Regions from separate parts of the Streptomyces sp. NPDC006872 genome, predicted to be linked through region 3. Evidence: riboswitches for the same ligand, from Rfam matches in the RefSeq annotation. Region 3 holds a riboswitch; each other region holds the start of a gene.

Region 1 (4,205 bases), on a different contig from region 3:
CCATCTACGCCATCTGCGACCTCCTGGGCGTCCCCCGCGAGGACCAGGACGACTTCCGCGACTGGGCCGGGATGATGATCCGGCACGGCGGAGGGCCCCGGGGTGGTGTCGCGCGGTCGGTGAAGAAGATGCGCGGCTACCTGCTGGAGCTGATCCACCGCAAGCGCGCGGAGCTGCCGGCAGAGCCCGCGCCCGGCGAGGACCTCATCTCCGGCCTCATCCGCGCCTCCGACCACGGCGAGCACCTCACCGAGAACGAGGCCGCGGCCATGGCCTTCATCCTCCTGTTCGCGGGCTTCGAGACGACCGTCAACCTCATCGGAAACGGCACCTACGCCCTCCTCACCCACCCCGAGCAGCGCGAACGTCTCCAGCGGTCGCTGACCGAGGACGACGGCGACCGCACCCTCCTGGAGACCGGCGTCGAGGAACTGCTGCGCTACGACGGCCCCGTGGAGCTCGCCACCTGGCGGTTCGCGACCGAGCCGCTCAGCATCGGCGGGCAGGACATCGCGCAGGGCGACCCCGTCCTCGTCGTCCTGGCGGCCGCCGACCGTGATCCGGCCCGCTTCGCCGACCCCGACCGCCTCGACCTGTCCCGCCGTGACAATCAACACCTCGGCTACGGCCACGGCATCCACTACTGCCTGGGCGCCCCGCTGGCCCGACTGGAGGGCCAGACCGCGCTGGCCGCCCTTCTCACCCGGCTGCCCGACCTCCGACTGGCCGTGGACCCGGCCCAGTTGAGATGGCGTGGCGGGCTCATCATGCGGGGGCTGCGGACGCTCCCGGTCGAGTTCACTTCCGTGCGTATCTGATCGGATGTCAGCCGGAGTGTGACCATTCGGCGAAGCAAAGGTGACCGACCCTCAACTCTGTGATCTTCACGTGATCTGCGCGGCATTAACTTGTGACAAGTGATCGTGTGCCGATACGTTCACTCGTCAGCGCGACGCGTCAGTCGCACCCGTCGCGCCGGTCACTGCTGTCCAGAGAAAGGCCCTCGCATGCTCTCCGGGAACGGTCGTCACCGTCGCCCCCGTCAGGCTCCGGCCCTCCTCGTCGCGGCCGGAGTGACCGGGTCCGCCATCGCCATCCCGCTGCTGGCCGCCTCCGGCGCGAGCGCCGCAGACGGCACCGTGTGGGACAAGGTGGCGCAGTGCGAGACCGGCGGCTCGTGGAGCGCCGACAAGGGCGGCGAGTACGGCGGACTGAGCCTCACCCAGAAGCAATGGGAGACGTACGGCGGACTCGACTACGCGACGAGCGCCGACCTGGCCAGCCGCAACCAGCAGATCGCCGTGGCGCAGAAACTGCTCGCCGCCGAGAACGTCGGCGCGTGGGGCACCTGCGGGCTGACCTCCGGGCTCACCCAGGAGAACGGCGCGGTGAACGTGGACACCGGCGTGGCGGACGACTCGTCCGACTCGTCTTCCTCGTCCGGATTGTCCGACCTGCCCAAGGGGCTGGACGGCGACTCCTCGGACTCCTCGGACTCCTCGAGCTCCTCGGACTCTTCGGGCTCGTCGAGCGCCGACGGCAGTTCGACGGGATCGTCCGAGTCGTCCGACTCGTCCGCGGATTCATCCAGTTCGCCTTCGGCGTCCCCTTCGTCACCTTCATCCCCCTCGTCCTCCACCGCGGACGATCCCGCCGGGACCGACGCCTCTCCCTCGGCGACCTCGGAAGCGGACGACTCGGGCAAGTCGGTCCAGGATGCGGGCTCTTGGAGCCTCGTCGACACCGGCTCCCTCGGCTCCGGCAAGCACCGCGGCGCCACCGCCGACGAGAGCGCGACCCCCACGACGAAGAGCGCCACCGGCGCGACCGACACCGCGGCGACCGGTACCGCGGCGGACGGCGTCGCAGCGGACGGCGTCGCGGTGGACGGCACCTCCACCGCCTCCACCGGTCGGCACGCCGCGGTCACCTACGTGGTCCAGGAAGGCGACTCCCTCGCCTCCATCGCCGACTCCCTTGGCATCGACGGTGGATGGCAGGCCCTCTACGCCGAGAACAGGGACCTCATCGGCGCCGACCCGAGCGACATCGTCACCGGTCAGACCCTCGACACAGTGGTCCAATAGGGCAGGAACGCACCGAAAAACGCCGGGAGTTCACGTCATACTTCGCTCCGGAATGTCCGGTTTGGTGAAAGTGTGGGATGAGTCTCAGAAGCCCTGATCGTCTTTGAAATTCCGCGGATCACGTGACTACGGTCAAGGCCGCTCGGCAACCCGAGCCCCGGTCGTCGCAACGCCGAGTCCTGCCAGCGGCTGCCCGGGAACAGTCGTCGCGTCAAGCGCCGTAGGCAGGAGCGGGGGACCCAAGGTAAGTGCCGGGATCGGCGGTTGACGCCGGATCCGGCTTGGGGTGAAGCCACGCCTCCCATGGAGGAGTGGCCGGGCAACTCACACGGCCCGAACCCGACAGCTCACCTCGCAGGCGTCGGTGAGGGGATCCACCATGCTGTTTTCCGGTAAGGGCAAGCACCGCCGTCCGTCCAAGGCCACCCGCGTCGCCGCACTGGCCGGCGTCACCGGCGTCGCCATCGCCGCCCCGCTGATGGCGGCCGGCAACGCCTCCGCCGCCACCGCCGCCGAGTGGGACGCGGTCGCCCAGTGCGAGTCCGGCGGCAACTGGTCCATCAACACCGGCAACGGCTACTACGGCGGGCTGCAGTTCTCCGCCTCCACCTGGGCCGCGTACGGCGGCACGCAGTACGCCGCGCAGGCCAACCAGGCTTCCAAGACGCAGCAGATAGCCGTCGCCGAGAAGGTCCTCGCGGGCCAGGGCAAGGGCGCCTGGCCGGTCTGCGGCACGGGCCTGTCCAGCGCCGCCTACAACGGCAGCAGCGCCGACTCCGCCGGCTCCGGCTCCAGCTCGTCCAGCTCGTCGAACAGCACCAGCACCCGTTCGACCGAGGAGCAGAGCGCCTCCCGCTCGACCGACCGCCCGGCCGCCTCCAAGACGGTCACCACCCCGACCGGCAAGAAGGTCGAGAAGGGCGACGGCGAGTACAAGGTCGTCAAGGGCGACACCCTCAGCTCCATCGCCGAGAAGCACAAGGTCGCCGGCGGCTGGCAGAAGCTGTTCGAGCTGAACAAGGACATCGTCGACGACGCCGACCTCATCTACCCGGGCCAGCAGCTGCACCTGAAGTGAGCTGCGGCTCCTCGAGCAGTGAAGTGACATCCGGCTCTCAGGAAAGTCACAGCGCCCTCCTGGGTGAGGTCCGCACACTGAAGACCTCGTGAGGGTCACCCCCCGTCCCCACGGGCCCCCCGCTCCGGTGCGTGTTCCCCCGTACGCACCGGGGCGGGGTTTCTCTTTGCCTGTTCTCTTCGCCGGCTGTTTCCTTCGCCTGTTTCCTTCGCCTGTTTCCTTTGCCTGTTTCCTTTGCCGGTTGGCAACTTCCTGTTGGTCTTTGGCGACCGCGCCCTTTGTTCCGTGTGTGAACAATGGGTACGGTCAGTTTGTCCACGGGACGGTCGGTCGGCTGCCGACGCCCCGAAGGCGGTTAGGCTCTAGTCGCAAGGCTCGGCGCGGGCCCGTCACGGCCCACCCACCGCCCCGCACAACCAGCGTCACATCCCAAGAAGGAGATGCTCGTGCCGTCCATCGACGTCGTCGTAGCCCGGGAAATCCTGGACTCCCGAGGCAACCCCACGGTCGAGGTCGAGGTCGGCCTCGACGACGGCAGCACGGGTCGTGCCGCCGTTCCGTCCGGCGCCTCCACCGGTGCCTTCGAGGCCATCGAGCTCCGCGACGGTGACCCGAACCGCTACCACGGCAAGGGTGTCGAGAAGGCCGTCCTCGCCGTCATCGAGCAGATCGGCCCGGAGCTCGTCGGCTACGACGCCACCGAGCAGCGCCTGATCGACCAGGCCATGTTCGACCTGGACGCCACCGACAACAAGGGCTCCCTCGGCGCCAACGCCATCCTCGGCGTCTCGCTCGCCGTGGCCCACGCCGCCTCCGAGGCCAGCGACCTGCCGCTGTTCCGCTACCTGGGCGGCCCCAACGCGCACCTGCTGCCGGTGCCGATGATGAACATCCTGAACGGCGGCTCGCACGCCGACTCCAACGTGGACATCCAGGAGTTCATGATCGCCCCGATCGGCGCGGAGTCCTTCTCCGAGGCCCTGCGCTGGGGCGCCGAGGTCTACCACACCCTCAAGAAGGTGCTGAAGACCAAGGGCCTG
Region 2 (4,205 bases), on a different contig from region 3:
TCCAGGCCATGAGCGTGCGCAGCGCGGCCGGGTCGCGTTCGTCGAACACGAACCGCAGCTCCCCGACCTGCCGGCCGAGCTTGCGCTCCTTGGCTAGGGTCGTCTTCAGGAACTTCGGCGACTGCGCGCGCAGTACGGACTCGTAGGTCTCGTAACCCTTTTCGACGTCGATGACATAGGCGGCGTACTCCTCGGCCGCGTGCGGGAGGAACAGCCCCTGCTCCGCCTCCAGGTTGTCGAAGGCGAAGCTCGTCAGGGAGCACGCCCGCATCAGTTCGGCGGCGTTCAGTCCGAGGCCCGGGGCCAGCACCGCGCCCTGTGCGTCCGAGACGCCGTACGCGAGAGCCTGGCCCTGGCCGAGCCTGCCCCGCTCGTGGGGCAGGAAGCCGACCGGCTCGCGCCCCTCATAGACCACCGCCACACGTGCGCGTTGCCGCACGAGGCCCACGGCGTCGGTGAACTCCGGTTCCATGAAGGGGTTTCGTGGAAGCGTCGACGCGGCGCGCAGCGCGCGCCACCGCTCCCTCTCCCCCTGGCCGAGGTCCTGTGGCCTCAGCACACGAATGCGCCCACTGCTCAACCTGACCCCCCGATCAAGTCCCCCCTGGACACCTGGACGGTACCGCTCCACCCGGGCGTCGCGGTAGGTAGCGTCCCATGTTGTTGCCAATCGGTGCAGAGGCCTTTAACCGTCCGCTACCCGGCAACGCGCCAGAAAGCCGTTTCTTTTAAAGGGGAGTTGGCAGAACAGGGCAGGACCTGGCCGTCGTTCGGTTTGCGTCGAACCCGGGGGGCGCGGGATCCGTATTCTCTGATCATGGCCGCACCCCTCGCATATGCCGCGCGCACCGCGTACGCCCTGATCGCCACCGACCTGGACGGAACGCTGCTCCGCGGCGACGACACCTTCTCCGACCGGTCGCTCGACGCGCTCGCGCGGGTGACGGCCGCCGGCGCACGCCACCTGGTGGTGACGGGACGGCCCGCGCCCCGGGTCCGGCCGCTCCTCGACCGCCTGCACAGCAGGGGGCTCGCGGTGTGCGGACAGGGCGCGCAGTTGTACGACGCCGGCGCGGACCGTCTGCTGTGGTCGGTCACCCTGGACCGGGAGCTGGCGGAGACCGCGCTCGGCAAGATCGAGGCGGAGGTCGGGCAGCTGTACGCGGCCGTCGACCAGGACGGCGTCGACGGGCTGACGCTCATCGAGCCGGGCTACCGGATGCCGCACCCGACACTGCCCGCTCTGCGCGTCGACCGACGCGACGACCTGTGGTGCGAGCCGATCAGCAAGGTGCTGCTGCGCCATCCCACCCTGTCCGACGACGAGCTGGCGGCGACGGCCCGTTCGGTGGTCGGCTCGCTCGCCACCGTCACCATGTCGGGGCCGGGCACGGTCGAGCTGCAGCCCTGCGGGATCACCAAGGCGACGGGCCTGGCCCTGGCCGCCGAGCACCTGGGTCTGCGGCCCGAGGACACCGTCGCGTTCGGGGACATGCCCAACGACATCCCGATGTTCGACTGGGCCGCGCACGGTGTCGCCATGGCCAACGCCCACCCCGAGCTCAAGGCCGTGGCCGACGAGGTGACGACGTCGAACGAGGACGACGGCGTGGCCGTCGTCCTCGAACGAATGTTCCCGTAGGGCTCGTAGCTCCTTGTAGGTCCCGTAGGTCCCGTAGGGCCCGTAGGGGGTTCTGTCAGTACGCGCCGAACACGTTGTCGATCGAGCCGTAGCGCGCGGCCGCGTAGTTGCAGGCGGCGGTGATGTTGGCGACCGGGTCGTAGGAGTTCCACGACGTGCCGGCGACGTGGTAGGCGCGGAAGGTCGGGTCGATGACCTGGAGCAGCCCCTTGGACGGGATGCCCGCGGCCGCGTTGGAGTCCCAGAGATTGATGGCGTAGGGGTTGCCGGAGGACTCGCGGATGACGTTGCGGTAGATGCCGTTGTACGTCCCCGGGATGCCGTGCTGCGCCATGACATGGAGCGAGGCGCGGATCCAGCCGTCGAGGTTGTTGGCGTAGCCGAGGCTGGAGGCGGTGACGACGGTCGGCGTCGCCGCGGAGGCGGTGGTGGAGCCGATGATCGGGAGGGCGAGCACGGCCGCGCCGGTGGCGGCGACGGCGATGGTGCGGGCGAGACGGGTACGGCGGGTGCGGCGCGGCTGAGCGGCAGCGGACATGACGAAGTTCCTCTCCGGCGCCTGCGAGGTGAGCTGTCGGGTTCGGGCGGGAGCTGCCCGGCCGCGTCCTGACGGATGCGACTTCACCCCAAGCCGTACCGAAGTGTCCAAAACATCCTGAAAATCCAAGACGTCCTGAATTTCGGCTCGGCGGCCTACCTGGTTCCCCCGCTCCTGCCGTGCGGTTCTCGATGGGTGTTTCGGGCGGCGGCAGGATTCGGCGTCCGCCCGACAGGCCGGGAACGTATGCGAGAGCACATGTCCGGAACAAGTAGCGGATTCACAGATCACCCCTATTGACCTTGGTCTGTGGCCTATGGGGTGCTTGATCCTTTGTGGGTGCAAAGCCCCAACTTGCTTGGGGGGCGCGGGGAAACGGCGAGTGACGTGCGGGAGGCGGCATGGCGTCGGGAGTGAGCCAACTCACCAGCAATCACAAGACTGGCGAATCGGGCATTATTCCCAACTCATAGTTAAAGGAAACGGCAAAGAGGCAGGCTTGGAATTAGCCTTACTTTGCTGCTATGTGTTCCCTTGTGTCCATTTTGCCGCTCATGGATTTCGCCGGTCCGGCGATGCGGGAGGCCTCGCGGCGCGGGGCGCCGGGCGGCGCGCCTGTCCGCGCGTGGCGGGAAACGGTCGTGGGACGTCCCCGGATCGCTCGACCGTATGGATCACTACTACCTGGTAACTCGATAGGCGTTCGTTCATATGGGCTGATCAGAAACATTTCGGGCCGGATCCGGCGTCGGCCGGCCCGGCGGGACGCCTCCTCGGCGGGCCCATTCGAGCCTGCAGGACGTGGGGGCTATCGGTGATCGAAACGTGACCGGATACGCTGACTTGAGTGATGGCAGCGACCTATCGACAAACCGCGTAACCGCCAGTAGACACCAGCAGACAGGAGACCCCTCGTGACCGTCGTCGGGCCGTTCGGGCTGAGCGTGCGGGACCAGGCTCTGGAAGCCGATGTCCAGGCCGGATTGGCGGCTGTCGAGGAAGGCTTGCTCGAGGCCACCAAGAGTGAGGTTCCGTTCATCACGGAGGCCGCCCAGCACCTCGTACGGGCGGGCGGGAAGCGGTTCCGGCCGCTGCTCGTGGTGCTCGCCTCGCAGTTCGGGGACCCGTACGCGCCGGGGATCGTGCCGTCGGCCGTGGTCGTGGAGCTCACCCATCTGGCCACGCTGTACCACGACGACGTGATGGACGAGGCCGCCGTGCGGCGCGGGGTGCCCAGCGCGAACGCCCGTTGGGGGAACTCCGTCGCCGTCCTCACGGGTGACTTCCTCTTCGCGCGCGCCTCCCACATCCTGGCCGACCTCGGGCCGGAGGCGGTACGGGTGCAGGCGGAGGCGTTCGAGCGGCTGGTCACCGGGCAGATCCTGGAGACGGCCGGGCCGACGGACGGGCGCGACCCGGTCGAGCACTACCTCGACGTGCTCGGCGGCAAGACGGGCTCGCTGGTGGCGGTCGCCTGCCGCTTCGGGGCGATGATGTCGGGCGCCGACGAGACGGTCGTCGACGTGCTGACGCAGTACGGCGAGCGGCTGGGCGTCGCCTTCCAGCTGGCGGACGACGTCCTGGACATCGCCTCCGACTCGCGCGAGTCGGGAAAGACGCCCGGGACGGATCTTCGCGAGGGCGTTCCCACGCTGCCGGTGCTGCGGCTGCGGGAGCGGGCGGCGCGGTTGTCGCTGCCCGAGGACATCGCCCTGTGCGAGCTGCTGGACTCCGACCTGAGCGACGACGCCCGGCTCGCCGAGGCCCTGGAGGCGCTCCGGGCCCACCCGGCGCTGGAGCAGGCCCGCCGGGACACGGTGCGGTACGCGAAGGACGCGCGGGCCGCGCTGGCGCCGTTGCGGGAGTGCGACTCCAAGGCGGCGCTGATGGAACTCTGCGACGCCGTGGTGCACCGAGCCGGCTGACCCCACCCACCGGTCTCCGCCCCGTCTCGGCCCGCCAACCCCTACGGGACAGGCGTGGTCCTGGCGCGTTGTGTCATACCGGAGGTGTACGTGGAGTTGA
Region 3 (4,205 bases):
CCTCATGTGCTCGCGGCCATCGGGTTCCGGTTCGGGTTCCGGTTCGGGTTCCGGTCATGCGGTTCGGCCGTCAGGTTCCCGAACAGGGTGATGAGCGGCGGCGCCACGGCAGTTCCTCCGGGGCGGCCTCGTCGCCGTCCTGGAACCCCAGCACGACCTGCGTGAAGATCTCCTCCAGCTGTCCCACCTGCTCAGGGGTGAGCCGGTCGAAGAGGGCCGAGCGGACCGTCTCGACATGGCCGGGGGCCAGGCTCTCCAGGGCCGCCATGCCCTCGTCCGTCAGAGCCGCGACGGTCCCGCGCTTGTCCCAGCGGCACTCTTCGCGCCGCAGCAGCCCGTCCTTCTCCAGGCGCGTCACCGCGTACGTCAGCCTGCTGCGGGTGATCTTCAGCTGCTCCGCGAGGTCGGTCATCCGCAGCCGTCGCTCCGGTGTCTCGGAGAGGTTGGCGAGGATGGAGTAGTACAGATGGGGCATGCCGGCCTCCTGCTGGAGCTGCCGGTCGATCGCGTCCTCCAGCAGGAGGTAGCCGGCAACGTACGCGCGCCAGGCGCGCTGCTCCGCGGGGGACAGCCAGCGAGTCGTCATACCGCCAGTGTAGGTTTGTTTCAAACTTGAACCAAGGCCCGGTCCGGTCAGGACCGCCGTCGGACCCATCCCGGGGAGTGCGTCGATGCCGTACCCGTACGTCCTGCTGTCCGCCGCCGTCTCCCTCGACGGCTACCTGGACGACACCACGCCCGAGCGCCTGCTCCTCTCCGGCCCCGCCGACTTCGACCGCGTCGACGACGTACGGGCCTCCGTGGACGCCATCCTCATCGGGGCCGGCACGATCCGCGCCGACAACCCGAGGCTCCTCGTGAACTCCCCCGAGCGCCGCGCCGCCCGGGTCGCCGCCGGACTGCCCGAGTATCCCCTCAAGGTCACCGTCAGCGGCTCCGGCGACCTCGACCCGGCCGCGAACTTCTGGCACACGGGCGGCGAGAAGGTCGTGTACACGACGGAGAAGGGCGCCGAGCGGGCCCGCGCGCTCGGCATCGCCGCGGACGTCGTGGCGCTCGGCTCCGAACTGGACTGGCGCCGCCTCCTCGAACACCTGCACGATGTGCGCGGTGTGCGGCGGCTCATGGTCGAGGGCGGCGGAACCGTCCACACCCAGCTGCTCCAGCAGGGCCTCGCCGACGAACTCCAGCTCGTCCTCGCCCCGCTCTTCGTGGGCGACCCGGGCGCGCCCCGCCTCTTCGGGCCGGGCGGCTACCAGGGCGGCCGCCTGCGCCTGCTGGAGACGCGGCGCATCGAGGACGTCGTCCTGCACCGCTACGAGCCCACCGCCCCCGGCGTCGGACCGCTGCCCGCCGCCGCCGACCGGCACTGGCTGGCCCTCGCCTGCGAGCTCGCGGCGCAGTGCCCGCCGTCGCGGACCGCGTTCAGCGTCGGCGCGGTGATCGTCGCCGCCGACGGCACGGAACTCGCGCGCGGCCACTCCCGCGAGGCCGGCGACCCGGTCGTGCACGCCGAGGAGGCGGCCCTCGCCAAGCTCGACCCCGCCGATCCCCGACTGCCCACGGCCACCGTCTACAGCAGCCTGGAACCGTGCGCCCGCCGATCCTCGCGCCCGGCGCCCTGTGCCCGCCTCATTCTCGACGCGGGGGTGCGCCGGGTGGTCACGGCCTGGCGTGAGCCGGACACCTTCGTGACGGAGGCGGACGGAACCGGTCTGCTGACGGCCGAGGGCGTCGACGTCCTTGTGCTCCCGGAGTACGAGGAGCGGGCGAAGGCCCCGAACCGCCACCTCCTCTGACCGCCTCCTCTGACCGCCTCCTCTGGCCCCCTGCTCAACCGTGGTGATTGCAGCCCCGCAGATGGCGTACAGTTGTGTTCAGCGGCGCGGGGTGGAGCAGCTCGGTAGCTCGCTGGGCTCATAACCCAGAGGTCGCAGGTTCAAATCCTGTCCCCGCTACTGAAGGCCGAGGGCCGGAATCCAGAACATGGATTTCGGCCCTCGGTGTTTTCCCCGTTCTCTCGGTGCGCCGTCCGCCGTCACTGCAGGTGAGCGAGTGATCCCCCTCCGCGTAGCGGCTGACATCCTGTCAATACCTGTGTGATCGCTGAGTCTGGCCAACTCGCCCGTTTTTCATCGGTCATGGGTCGAAAGTCCAGGCCAGAAATGTTGTTGATCAAGCGGAAGAGCTTGGAAACCTGACCCCGGGTCTATTAACGTTCGATAACGCAGCGCGGTCGTCCCGGCCGACACAAGAGTCGGCTCCGTGCGCACTGCCGAATCCCGCAAGGGAACCGGGGAACCACCACCTTGGGGTGAATCTCGCGGAAGCCGCCGTGAACTCGCAGAGTCCACGACCGGTTTACGCGCGTAGGAGACCTTCCCGCTCCGAACCCGTCAGCTAACCCGGTAGGCGACGGAAGGAAAGGAGTACGCCCGCGTGGCGTCCAACCGGCCTGTCCCAGAAGCCCCGTTCGTGCCGAGCCAGCGGTCCGCAGAGACCTTGGCCTACGGCAGCGTCCGCACCGACGAGGGCCCCTGGGAGGAGTGGAACCCCACCGCGGATTCCATTCGTCCGGTACGCGGCAAGCACCGTGTCGCCAAGCAGCGCGGCGGCGGGTTCGCCCGCAGCTCCACCGTCCTCGGCGTCGGCGTCATAGCCGCCGTCAGCGCGGGCGGCATGGCCAGCGCCAACACCGGCAAGGCCCCGGTCTCCATCTCCATGCCGGACCTGCCCAACGTGGGCTCCCTCATCTCCGACGACGAGCCCGCCCAGGACGCCGCGCCCGCCCTGGCCGGCTTCGGCTCCGAGGCCGCCGAGGAGACCGGCCAGAGCGCCACCGACGCCGGCGAGGCCCTGCGCAGCCGGATCATGGCGCAGGCCGAGTCGCAGCAGACCCAGCTCGAGACCAAGGCCCAGGCAGCCGCCGCGGCCGCCGCGGCCAAGGCCCAGGCCGACGCCGTCGCCAAGGCCGAGAAGGAGGCGGAGGCCAAGGCCGCCGCCGCGAAGAAGAAGGCCGCCGACGAGGCCGCCAAGAAGGCCGAGGCCGCGCGCCTGGCCGAGCTGGCCACGCAGTACACGCTGCCGACCTCCTCGTACACCATCACCTCGACCTTCGGTCAGGCCGGATCCCTCTGGTCCTCCGGCTACCACACGGGTCTCGACTTCGCCGCGCCGACCGGCACGCTCATCAAGGCCGTCCACAGCGGCACCATCACCGAGGCGGGCTGGGCCGGTTCCTACGGCTACCGCACCATCCTCACGCTGGACGACGGCACCGAGGTCTGGTTCGCCCACCAGTCGTCGATCAGCGTCAGTGTCGGCCAGAAGGTCGGCACCGGTGACGTGATCGGCCGCGTGGGCGCCACCGGCAACGTCACCGGGGCCCACCTCCACCTCGAGGTCCACCCCGGCGGCAGCTCCGAGGGCATCGACCCGGCGGCCTGGCTGCGCAGCAAGGGCCTCAACCCCTGAGGTCTCCCTCCGGGAACCCCTGATCGATTTCTGCTTGCCTCTGCTCGGCCCCCGATCGGCTTTTGATCGACTCCCTGCAGCCCTGACGGCCACCCCCGACGTCAGGGCTGCAGGGCGTTCATGTGTTCTTCGTGTTGCGCATGGAATCGGCGCGCGGTCGGCACCCGTTGACGAAGCATGACTTCTCTTCGCAAACTCGGCTCCTCCGACCTCGAGGTCTTCCCGCTCGCCCTCGGCGGCAACGTCTTCGGCTGGACCGTCGACGAGCCCGCCGCTTTCGCCGTACTCGACGCCTACGCCGCCGCGGGCGGCAACTTCCTCGACACCGCCGACTCCTACTCGGCGTGGATCGAGGGCAACAGCGGGGGCGAGTCCGAGACGATCATCGGCCGGTGGGTCAAGGCCCGCGGCAACCGCGACGACGTCGTGATCGCCACCAAGGTCAGCCAGCACCCCGAGTTCCCGGGCCTGTCCGCCGCGAACATCAAGGCCGCCGCCGACGCCTCCCTCCGCCGCCTGGACACCGACCACATCGACCTCTACTTCACGCACTTCGACAAGACCGAGGTGCCCGTCGAGGAGATCGTCGGCGCGCTCGACGAACTGGTGAAGGCGGGGAAGGTGCGGCACATCGCCGCCTCCAACATCTCGCCCGAGCGCCTCCAGGAGTCCGTGGAGTTCTCCGACCGCGAGGGCCTGGCCCGGTACGTCGCCCTCCAGCCCCACTACAA
Region 4 (4,205 bases), on a different contig from region 3:
GGAGACGTAGATCTGCGCGGGCACGGTGACCGACGAGACGTCGAACAGGGCCTGGACGGCGCTCCCGACGAACCGGAACCGCAGCCGCGAACCGGAGTTGACGGTGACGGCGGCCTCGGCGGTACGCCCCCAGTGGCCCTCGTAGACGAGCCGCCGGTCGTCGGGGCGGACGACGCTCGCGACACCAGCACCGGCACCGGCACCGGCACCAGCACCAGCACCGACGGCCGAGGTGCACGCGGACGCGGGCGGAGCGGCCCCGGCCACCAGAAGCGCCACGACCGCCGCGGTCGCGGCGCACTTGACGACGGCGGTGCAGCGGTGGACGACGCCGGACACGGGACCTCCGAAGAGCGATGGAAAGCGCTTGCTCCCTGACGGAGATCACTGTGTCCCCACTCTGGCCCGGCTGTCGACAGGGCGAAAAGGGATGCCATGCGGCTGCCATAGACACGCCACACGGCGGCAATGAAACGATCAAGAAAACGACGCCGACACGCCGAAGGCCGGACCCGGGGATCGGGGTCCGGCCTTCGACTGCGTGTCAGGCGGTGGGTCGTCCGCGGGTGCTAGACGGAGACTCCGTGCGAGCGGAGGTAGGCGATCGGGTCCACGTCCGAGCCGTAGTCCGGCGTGGTGCGGATCTCGAAGTGCAGGTGCGGGCCGGTCACGTTGCCGGTCGCGCCGGAGAGGCCGACCTGCTGACCCAGGGTCACGGTCTGGCCGGCCGAGACCGACAGCTGGGACAGGTGGGCGTACTGGGCGTAGTAGCCGTCGGCGAGCTTGATGACGACCTGGTTGCCGTACGCGCCGCCCCAGCCCGCGGAGACGACGGTGCCCGCGCCCACGGCCTTGAGGGAGGTGCCGGTCGGCACGACGAAGTCGACACCGGTGTGGTAGCCGCTGGACCACATGCTGCCGGCCACGTGGTACGCGGTGCCGACGGAGGCGCCGGCCACGGGGAGCTGGTAACCGCTGGAGGCGCCGGTGCTGCTCTCGGCGGCCTGCGTGGTCGTCTTCGAGGACGAGGCAGAGGACGAGGTGGAGGACTTCGAGTCGGATGCCTTCGAGTCGGAGGACTTCGCCGACTTCGAGGACTTCGAGGACGAGCTCCCCGAAGAGGAGGCCGAGGAGGACGAACCGGACGACCCGGTGGTGCCGGTCGCGGCCTGCTTGCCGATCGACAGCTTGAGGCCGGGGTGGATCAGCGAGGGGTTGTCGCCGACGGCCGCACGGTTGTCCTGGTACAGCTTCTGCCAGCCGCCGCTGACGTCCTGGTCGTCCGCGATCTTCGAGAGGTAGTCCCCGGACCGCACGGTGTAGGTCTTCGCGGCGGCGGTCTTCCGGGTCACCGGAGCGGCCTGCACGGCGCTTTCCGAAACCGTCTGCGCGACCGACTGGGACGCGGCCTGCGAAACGGACTGGGAAACGGACTGAGCGGGGGCCGCATGGGCGCCGGCGGCACCCATGAGCGGAAGGGCGAGCGCTGCGCCGCCGGTTCCGGCGACGGCTATCGAACGAGTGAAGCGCTGGGTCTTCGGACGGCGGTGCTTACCCTTCGCGGGCATGGCGAATTCCTCTCCGGCGCCTGCGAGGTGAGCTGTCGGGTGCGAGCTGGAGATGCCCGGCCGCGCCGAGGCGCGGCTTTACCCCAAGCCTGTTCCGGGACCGGAACAGGCGGTTGTGCCTGTGGGTCCCCCGCTCCTGCCGTGGACGGGTGGGTGTGCGGACTCCGGGCGGCGGCAGGATTAGGCATCCGTCCGGATTGGTGTGGAACGTAAGCGACCCAGACGCACGGGGACAAGCAGAGGTTGCACGGTTAATGCATTTCTCTTGATCTGCTGTGAGAATTCCCGGTCACGCTCCGTGAATCCAAACACCCGCCATTCGCCGAATACCCTTGAAAAGCGCATGAATTACGTGAACATGACGTACGACGCACGGTCACGGATATGACGCTGCTCACGTGACAGCCCTCCAGGATCCTTTATTCCAGAGCGAGTTGGAATTAAGGATCCAATTCGGACAGAAAGCTCAGATGCGACGGAGCCGGATAACCGTCGCATCAAGGTCGCCCTTCAGTTCGGTGCGCAGCCCGTGATGCAGCAGCACCGCACCCCGGTGAACTTCGCCCGTTTCACGGCATTCATACGACTGTGTCGGGTCGAGTCCGCGCAGCCGGAGCGCCGGCACGGGCTCCCCGAACCGCTGGGCCTGGAGCCAGGCGAGGACGACGCTCTCGTCTCCGCGCACGTACTGGACGGCGCTCAGACCGCCCGCCGGGGGACGCAGCCGGTAGAGGTCGCCGTGCTGCACAAGAGGCCGGATCTCCTTGTAGAGGTCCACCCACTCCCGCGCCTCGGCGAGCTCCCCCTCGCTCCACTCCGAGAGATCGCCGCCGACGCCGAGCACACCGGCCATGGCGCTGACGAACCGGAAGCGCAGCGAGCTCACCCGGCCGTTGAGCTGGGTGTTGGGACTGTCGGTGACCCACGCGGCCATGACCCGGGCGGGGTGGATCTGGCTGAAGCCGTGCTGGATGTCGAGCCGGTCGAGCGGGTCGGTGTTGTCGGAGGTCCACACCTGGTCGGTACGGCCCATGATCCCGAGGTCGATACGTCCGCCGCCGCCCGAGCAGGACTCGAAGGCGACGCCCGGGTGGGCGGCCCGCAGTCGGTCCAGGAGGCCGTACAGGGCTCGCACATGGTCGACCCAGAGACGCTGCGGGTAGGGGTCGTCCGGCCAGCCCGCGTCGGTGAAGCAGCGGTTGAAGTCCCACTTGACGTAGTCGACGGGTGCGCTGGAGAGAAGCCCGTGGAGCTGCTCCCAGAGATACTCCTGGACGTCCTCACGCGCGAGGTTGAGTACGAGCTGATTGCGGAACTCCGTCCGCTTTCGTCCCGGTTGGAACTGCACCCAGTCGGGGTGGGCCCGGTACAGCTCGCTGTCGGGGTTGACCATCTCGGGCTCGACCCAGATGCCGAACTGCATGCCGAGGGCGTGCACGTAGTCCGCGAGGGGCTTCAGGCCGTTCGGGAAGCGGTCGGGGTTGGGCCGCCAGTCGCCGAGCCCGGCGTGGTCGCCGGTGCGCTTGCCGAACCAGCCGTCGTCGACGACGAACAGCTCGACGCCGATCGCCGCGGCGCGCCGGGCCAGGGTCGCCTGCTGTTCCTCGGAGATGTCGAAGTAGGTGGCCTCCCAGGAGTTGAACAGCACCGGCCGGTCCTGCTCGGCGTCCGGGACGACGTACGCGCGCTGGTAGGCGTGCCAGGCGCGGCTCGCGCCGCCGAAGCCCGCGTCGCTCCACAGGCCGGCGAAGACGGGTGTGGTGAAGGACTCGCCGTTCTCCAACCGCAGCAGGCCCGAGTCGTCGTACCCGGCGCCGCCGGTGATCTGCACGCGCGCGTCGGGGAGTTGCGCGACGGCGATCCGCCAGGAGCCCGACCAGCCGAGGGCGCAGCCGTAGACCTCGCCGCGCTCCTCGGTCGCGTCGGTGTCCAGGGCGACCCAGGGCAGGTGCTGGTGGCCGGTGTGGCCGCGGCGGCTGCCGATGACCTTCTCACCGTAGGTGAGGGGGGAGCGCGTGAGCCGCGACTCGGCGGCCCAGCGGCCGTGCAGCTGCGACAGCCGCCAGTCCTCGCGCTCGGGCAGGGTCCAGACGGCGGAGTCGGCGCGCAGCAGCTCCTGCGGCCGCTCGCCGTCGTTGCGCAGGGTCGTCCAGCGCTCGACGACGTCGCCGCGCATCCGGTAGTGCAGGGTGACGGTGAGCCCGGCGTCCCGGAAGCGCAGCCTGAGCTCGTCGCCGTCGCTCTCGTGGGCCTCGAAGGTCCACTCGGTGCCGCGTCGCTCGTCGGTGCGCACGGACAGGGCGGGCCGCACGAAGCGGGGGCCGCCCTCGACCGGGTACTCCTCGCGGCCGTCGAGCGGGGACTCGAAGGACGCCCCGCGCTCCGACGGCGGCAGCTGGGCGAGCGCCTCGGCGTCCGCGAGCGCGATGCCCGGACCCCAGTGCAGGTGGATCAGCTCATCGGCCTCGGTGAGATGGAGGGCGTAGCTGCTCGTCGGCCCCGAAAGGAGCCAGGTACGGCCGTTGTCGGCGATCTCGGGCATCAAACCCCCACTAATTCGAACAGGTGCGATCAAGCACCAACATCATCGATTGCGGTCGGCCCCTCGGGCAACTCTCGACCGCCGAGTCCCCGGAC

Evidence for each region. A riboswitch is a leader RNA that binds a small molecule or an ion and turns the genes downstream of it on or off. The one in region 3 is predicted to bind cyclic di-AMP.
Region 1: another riboswitch for cyclic di-AMP. It lies ahead of ABZ725_RS16335 (transglycosylase family protein); the one in region 3 lies ahead of ABZ725_RS09010 (M23 family metallopeptidase).
Region 2: another riboswitch for cyclic di-AMP. It lies ahead of ABZ725_RS00790 (transglycosylase SLT domain-containing protein); the one in region 3 lies ahead of ABZ725_RS09010 (M23 family metallopeptidase).
Region 4: another riboswitch for cyclic di-AMP. It lies ahead of ABZ725_RS21065 (LysM peptidoglycan-binding domain-containing M23 family metallopeptidase); the one in region 3 lies ahead of ABZ725_RS09010 (M23 family metallopeptidase).

Annotation. Positions count from the first base shown of each region.
Region 1 covers NZ_JBEYIL010000005.1:98,725-102,929, reverse strand. Annotated here, with positions in the region: gene ABZ725_RS16345 (cytochrome P450) at 1-818, shown strand, start outside; gene ABZ725_RS16340 (transglycosylase family protein) at 1,008-2,087, shown strand; cyclic di-AMP (ydaO/yuaA leader) riboswitch at 2,294-2,463, shown strand; gene ABZ725_RS16335 (transglycosylase family protein) at 2,467-3,165, shown strand; gene eno (phosphopyruvate hydratase) at 3,606-4,205, shown strand, end outside.
Region 2 covers NZ_JBEYIL010000001.1:176,250-180,454, forward strand. Annotated here, with positions in the region: gene ABZ725_RS00780 (GNAT family N-acetyltransferase) at 1-559, opposite strand, end outside; gene ABZ725_RS00785 (HAD family hydrolase) at 818-1,642, shown strand; gene ABZ725_RS00790 (transglycosylase SLT domain-containing protein) at 1,698-2,180, opposite strand; cyclic di-AMP (ydaO/yuaA leader) riboswitch at 2,186-2,413, opposite strand; gene ABZ725_RS00795 (polyprenyl synthetase family protein) at 3,095-4,105, shown strand.
Region 3 covers NZ_JBEYIL010000003.1:22,369-26,573, reverse strand. Annotated here, with positions in the region: gene ABZ725_RS09025 (MarR family transcriptional regulator) at 71-586, opposite strand; gene ABZ725_RS09020 (dihydrofolate reductase family protein) at 672-1,799, shown strand; tRNA gene ABZ725_RS09015 (tRNA-Met) at 1,885-1,958, shown strand; cyclic di-AMP (ydaO/yuaA leader) riboswitch at 2,264-2,432, shown strand; gene ABZ725_RS09010 (M23 family metallopeptidase) at 2,440-3,474, shown strand; gene ABZ725_RS09005 (aldo/keto reductase) at 3,652-4,205, shown strand, end outside.
Region 4 covers NZ_JBEYIL010000006.1:514,356-518,560, reverse strand. Annotated here, with positions in the region: gene ABZ725_RS21070 (GDSL-type esterase/lipase family protein) at 1-339, opposite strand, end outside; gene ABZ725_RS21065 (LysM peptidoglycan-binding domain-containing M23 family metallopeptidase) at 570-1,568, opposite strand; cyclic di-AMP (ydaO/yuaA leader) riboswitch at 1,573-1,730, opposite strand; gene ABZ725_RS21060 (alpha-galactosidase) at 2,035-4,110, opposite strand.